Dinghuibacter silviterrae: one gene and its partner. The protein of the gene in region 1 interacts with the protein of each later gene in a pairwise test. Links are inferred from orthologs where the notes say so. Each region holds a gene or a part of one and is shown in the gene's direction. Other genes may lie near its edges.

Region 1 (3,320 bases):
TGGGCAACAGACCTGACACGCTGTTGAAGGCGCCCGGCGCGGGAGCGGCCGCGCTACCGGGTAAGTCGGGCTTACAGGTCAACAACAATGCCGTAGCGGGTATGCACAGCGACAACTACCTGTTCGACCCGTCGACGCCACACTACGTCCTCGTGGTCATGACGAATGTCGCCGGGGTGTACGCCTCCGAGGCCAAAAATGCCTTTTCCCGGTATAACCAGGACGTACACTACCAGGAGGACATTCCGATCGATACGGTCCTCTTCCAACCCGGCATGAACATCCTGAAACTGGGTCCCTTCAAAAACATCGTGGACGCCCTGGCCTATCAGTTCGACCTCCAGAAAAACGCCGGCAAAGAAATAGTGCCGTGGCTGTCGGCCGACAAATATCGTTTTATCGTTATTTCACAGGATAATTTGATGGTACTGAGGAATAAGAAGAACCTGACCGAATACGAGACGTTTATCAACTCCTATCTTAAGAATATGCCGGCCACCCATTAGCGGGTATGCTTTTTGCAACGGATTGCCTAGTTTTGAACACAATACAACCCACTATGTCCACTCCCGTACGCCTCCTGTGGCGCGTTTTTTTGATCGGTCTGGCTTTGCTTTTTCTGTTCATCCTGCTGGCCGACCTGGGTGTCTTTGGGCGTATGCCTTCCCTGTCGGAGCTGGAGAACCCTTCCGCGTCCTTAGCCAGCGAAGTCATTGCCGCTGATGGTACCTCCATGGGTAAGTACTATGTCCAGGACAGGACCAACGTGGAGTTCAAGGACATCTCCCCCAACGTCATCAACGCCCTGATCGCCACCGAAGACAAACGGTTTTACGAACACTCCGGGATCGACTTCTATCGTTTAGGGAGCGCCGTCCTCCACCTGGCCAGGGACGGGGGCGGAAGCACCATTACCCAGCAGCTCGCCAAAAACCTCTTTACCAATTACTCCACCAACTTTGTCGTCCGGAGCACCCAAAAGATCAAGGAATGGATCATCGCCGTCAAGCTGGAGCGCAACTTTACCAAAAACGAGATCCTTGCCCTTTACCTGAACACGGTGTCCTTTGGGGAAAACATCTACGGCATCCGGAACGCCGCCCGGACCTTTTTCCAGAAGGAGCCCGCGGAGCTGAACGTGGACGAAGCCGCTGTACTCATCGGCATGCTCAAGGGGAATACCTTATATAACCCCCGCCGCAACCCCATCGCCGCCTTTAACCGCCGCAACACGGTGATCAACCTCATGGCGGCCGCGGGGTACATCAGCCCCATGGCCGCCACCGAAGCCAAACGCGCCCCCATCCAGCTGAACTACATCCGCATGGATGAAAACAACGGGTACGCCCCTTACTTCCGGAGCTACCTGGAGGACGAGTTGAAAGATTGGTGCAAACACCATCTGAAGGCCAACGGCCAGCCGTATGACCTGTTGCGGGACGGTCTGAAGGTCTATACCACCATCAACATCCGTATGCAAACGGCGGCTGAGGAAGCCGCGGGCCGTCAGCTCAGCTATCTGCAAAAACTCTACTTCTCCCAGCCCGAAGTCCGGAGCGGCGCCATCTGGAGGGGTCATGAGAATATCATCGAGGCCGCCATGAAACAAAGCGACCGCTGGAACAACCTCGAATCCGCAGGGGTACCCGAAGCCGACATCCGCAAAACGTTTTTTGTAAAGGTGCCCATGAAGGTCTTTGCCTGGAATGACAAACGGGAAAAGGACACCGTCATGACCCCTTACGATTCCATCAAATACCACAAGGAGATCATCCAGTGTTCCTTTATGGTCATGGATCCCATCACCGGCGAGGTCAAGGCCTGGGTGGGGGGCGCCGGTTTTAAACGCTTTAAGTACGACCACGCCAACATCGAGACCAAACGGCAGGTGGGGTCCACGTTCAAACCTATATTGTATACCTACGCGGTGGAGAACGGGTACACACCCGAAACCATGCTCCCCGCGGGCCCCGTCAGCATGGGCGGCAAGGAGATCGACGGCAAGGGCGGCCCGATGGAGGTTTGCCTGGCCTGGTCCTACGATCCCCCCGCCGTTTACCTGATGAACCAGTTCCAGCCGCAGCCCATCATCCACTTCGCCGAGCAATGCGGTATCGAATCCAAGCTCCCGCCCTACGCGTCCCTGGCTTTAGGGGCAGGGGACATTTCGCTCTACGAAATGATGCGGGCCTACACCATGTTCCCCGGGTACGGCGTCAATGTCAAACCCATCTACCTCTCGCGTATCGAGGACCGCAACGGCAACATACTGCAGACCTTTGTCCCCGACCGCAAACAGGTCATCAGCGAAGCAGCCGCGTATACCATGATCCGGATGATGCAAGGCGTCGTCGACTTCGGTACGGGCGCCAGCCTCCGCAATGTGTTGGGTCTTCAGGGAGAAATGGCCGGTAAAACAGGGACCATGGGTAAGACCGGCGCTCAATACGGCAACAAAGACCTTTGGTATATCGGCTATACTCCCCAGCTCTTAGCGGGCGCCTGGGTCGGCTTTGACGATCCCTTCCTGAAGATCACGGGGGAAGGCAACCGGATCGCCCTCCCGATCTGGGGCTACTTTTTCCAAAAAGCCTATGCCGACAAAACCCTCGGCATAGACCCCAATGCACACTTCAACATCCCCGCATCGCTCAAGAACGATACCCAATACGACTACCAGAACTTCGGCAGCCAGTACGGCAACGAATCCAACGACGAAGAAAACAGCAACGGCAAAGCCGGTGACTACAATACCGTCGCTCCCGGCAAGAGCGAGTACGTAGCGCCCGAATCCCACCCCGACCCCGAGGAACAACGCGTCCTCCGGGAAGCCGAGCGCCAGGGCAAGACGAAAAAAGACACGTCCCCACCCGCCGATCAAAAAAAAACTTTTTGGCAAAGGATAAATCCTTTTAGGAAAAGGAATAATTAAAACAATACACCATTATGAAAAAGCTACTCCTGCTGGCCCTTGCCGGCACCTTCGTTGTGAGCGCCGTGTCTGCACAGGCACCAGAAGACAAGTCCAAACGCCCCAGCCCCCCCGCCACGGCCATGGAAACCATCCACGGGGGTGTGCACGTACAAATCGACTACAGCCAGCCCTCCGTCAAAGGCCGTACACTTTGGGGCGGCCTGGTGCCTTATGGCCAGGTCTGGAGGACCGGTGCCAATGAGGCCACTGTATTCACCATTTCCGCTCCGGTGACCATCGAAGGCAAGACCCTGGCCGCCGGCACCTACGACCTGTTCACCATCCCCACCGACGGCGACTGGACGGTCATCTTCAACAGCGAAACCAAGCTGCCCAACGGCAAACC
Region 2 (3,196 bases), 1.0 Mb from region 1 along the record:
AAAATATAGGGAGGCTGCTCCTCTTTGTCCTGGCCCAGGTGTTCGTCCTGAACCAGATCCCCCCGCTGCATTCCTTTATCATACCTTATATCTACTACCTGTATATTCTTTGGCTGCCCTTTGCCACGGGCCGGTTCGTACTGATGATTGCCGGTTTTGCCTGCGGCCTGACCCTGGACTACTTTACCAAGACCCCGGGGCTCCACGCCGCCCCCTGTGTGCTGATCGCCTATTTCAGGCCCTTTCTCATCAACATCCTGGTACCGCAGCAAGGGGCGGAAATGAACTACCGGGAGCCCTCCGTGAAAAGCCTCGGGTTGGCGCCTTACCTTACTTATGTATTGATCCTGACGTTGTTGCACCATTTCTGTGTATTCCTGCTCGAAGCCCTTCAGTTCGGGGGCATTGTTTATTTCATCGGTAAAACCCTGGCCTCCACCGTGGTCAGCATGGTCCTCGTCATTATCCTGGAATTACTTTTCCCCCGCAAACAAAAGTTTATTACAAACACATAAACGGTATCCGTAATTTTATGGTGTAATTAAAATCCAATCCCCCTTGTAATGTCGGTGTTTAACCAGTCGCGTCAGACGGTAGTCCGCTTCATATTTACCGCTGTTTTTTTCGTAATCATAGCCCGGCTATTTACGCTTCAGGTGATTTCCGGAAAATATCAGAAACTGGCTCAGGACAATGCACTCCTGAGACAGGTGGTGTATCCCAACCGGGGGATCATCTTTGACAAAAAAGGGAGAGCCATCCTGGACAATACGATCATGTACGACCTGACGGTGACGCCCGCCCAGGTCAAAGGAGTGGACACCGCCTCGCTTTGCGCCATCCTGGGGATCGACACCGCTGAATTCCGGAGCCGGATTGTAAACGCCATTGTCAAAAACGGCCGCAGCCGTTCCTCTGTTTTCGAATCCCTGTTGTCTCCGGAGAAATACGCCCGCATCAGCGAAAGCCTTTTTAAATTCCAGCCCGCCTTCAACCTCCAGGAACGCCCTGTGCGGACGTATCCGTATCATACCGCCGGCGCCCTGTTGGGTTACGTAGGCGAGGTAGATTCTGCCTTTATTCGCCGGCACGCGGAGCTGGGGTATCAGCCGGGCGACTATGCCGGCCGGTCGGGTCTGGAGAACGCCTATGAGAAGGAACTCATGGGGCAACGCGGGATCCGCTTTCTCGTCAAGGACAACCTCAACCGTCCCCAGGGTTCTTATGCAGGGGGCGCCTTCGACACGCCCGCCATTGCCGGGAAAAACCTCTACACCTCCATCGACGTAGACCTGCAACAATTTGGAGAGAAGCTGATGACGAACAAGGTGGGCTCGATCGTTGCCATAGACCCCACTACCGGCGGTATCCTCGCCCTCGTCAGCAGTCCTACCTTTGACCCCAACGACCTGACCGGTCCCGACCGGAATAAGCATTTTTCCGAGATGTATCAGGATCCCGCCCTGCCGATGTATAACCGGGCGATCCAGGCGACCTATCCTCCCGGGTCCACCTTTAAACCCCTGGATGCACTGGTGGCGCTCGACAACAACGTGATCACGCCTTCCTTCGGGGTGGACTGTCTCGGCTGGTACTATGGCTGTGGGACACCCCGTAAATGCCTGGAGAAAAACCCCGGTCACGGCCGAAACCTGACCCTGGCCATCACCCATTCCTGCAATACCTTTTTCTTCACCGTTTTCCGGATGATCGTCGACCAGCACGGGGACGTCGAAAATGGGTTGATGGGCTGGAAAGGATATATGAACTCCTTTGGACTGGGTCACCGGCTGGGCATCGACCTTCCCGGTGAAAACACCGGTAATATCCCGGACACGTCGCATTTCAACAAGGTCTTTGGCCGCCGTCGCTGGAATTCCTGCACCCTGGTGTCCCTGGGTATCGGGCAGGGCGAAACCACCGAAACACCCATGCAAATAGCCAACAGCATGTGTCTGATCGGCAACAAGGGATACTATTATACACCCCATATCGTAGACAGCATTTCCGAGGGCGATACCGTGCTCGACAAATACCGCGTAAAACACGTCACTACGCATATCCCCGACGACATCTTTGAGAAAGTCAAGGATGGGATGCAGGGCGTGGTGGAAGAAGGTACGGGTCAACAGGCGCAGGTCCCCGGCATCATTGTTTGTGGAAAGACGGGTACGGCCCAGAACTCCTATAAGGGGGTGCAACAAAAAGACCACGCGCTCTTTGCCGCCTTTGCGCCGAAGGACAACCCCAGGATCGCCATCGTGGTCATTTGCGAGAACTCCGGTATGGGGGGCAACTCCGCCGCCCCTATCGCCGGTTTGATGATCGAAAAATACCTCAAGGACAGCATCGCCGATAACCGCAAAGCGATGATGGACCGGTTGATCAGCACCAACCTCATTCCTCCGCGCATCTACGAAGCAAGGGACTCGCTGGCAAAACTGAGGGCGCTCCGGGCCGCGCAGAAGAAGGAAGAAGAAGACAGCCTGCCGTCTGCGTCGGATGAGGTACCACAACCGGCGGCGCCCGCCGCCGCCCCGGCGAAAGCGCCGGCCAGGCACGATACCACCCGGCGCAAGGATACCACCCCGGTGGCCCTTTTAAACGAGGAGAAAAAGAATAAACCCCGTACCGGCCGATGAATACGAACGCCAAAAACCCCAGCATCGCCAAGGGCGTCGACAGCCTTACCATCTGGCTGTTCTTTCTGATCGCCCTGATCGGCGTCCTGTCCATCTTTGCCGTGGAATACCGGGAAGGGGATAACATCGTCCAGAACCTTTTGGGGTTGAAAAAAGAATACTCCAAGCAATTGTTTTACCTCGGCATCTATAGCATCCTGGGGGTGATCATCCTGCTGACCGATTCCAAGATATTCACGACCATGGCCAACCTGCTGTACGCCTTTGGGATCGTACTGTTGTTCGCCACGTTTGTACCCGGCCTGGGGCGCAGCGTCAATGGATCACACTCCTGGATCGCCCTGGGGGGCGGGTTCAACCTCCAACCCGCGGAGTTCTGTAAGATTTTTACCCTCCTGGCGCTTGCCAAATACATATCACGGATCGAGACCCATTTCGACCAGTTCCGGTCACAGGTCATCGCGGCGGGGATCATCGTACTGCCCGCCCTCATCACGATCGGGCAAAACGAAACCGGGCTGGCGTTGGTTTATTTTTCCCTCTTTATACCCATG

The links.
Region 2: the proteins of EDB95_RS10115 (region 1) and mrdA interact in binary tests that used the Escherichia coli proteins (3 or more experiments, as listed by UniProt). The link is inferred for Dinghuibacter silviterrae from one-to-one orthologs.

The regions. Positions count from the first base shown.
Region 1 is NZ_SODV01000001.1:2,264,675-2,267,994, reverse strand. Bases 166-3,245 are described here. They hold EDB95_RS10115 (transglycosylase domain-containing protein), read left to right. Parts: upstream 166-559; coding sequence 560-2,932; downstream 2,933-3,245. Other genes in these bases: EDB95_RS10110 (DUF2911 domain-containing protein), read left to right, coding at 2,947-3,245; porW (type IX secretion system periplasmic lipoprotein PorW/SprE), read left to right, coding at 166-506. Outside these bases: more of porW, read left to right, coding at 1-165; more of EDB95_RS10110, read left to right, coding at 3,246-3,320. UniProt on the Escherichia coli protein: Cell wall formation. Synthesis of cross-linked peptidoglycan from the lipid intermediates.
Region 2 is NZ_SODV01000001.1:1,256,181-1,259,376, forward strand. What follows is about bases 147-3,102. They hold mrdA (penicillin-binding protein 2), read left to right. Parts: upstream 147-563; coding sequence 564-2,642; downstream 2,643-3,102. Other genes in these bases: EDB95_RS05570 (rod shape-determining protein MreD), read left to right, coding at 147-515; rodA (rod shape-determining protein RodA), read left to right, coding at 2,639-3,102. Outside these bases: more of EDB95_RS05570, read left to right, coding at 1-146; more of rodA, read left to right, coding at 3,103-3,196. UniProt on the Escherichia coli protein: Catalyzes cross-linking of the peptidoglycan cell wall. Responsible for the determination of the rod shape of the cell. Is probably required for lateral peptidoglycan synthesis and maintenance of the correct diameter during lateral and centripetal growth.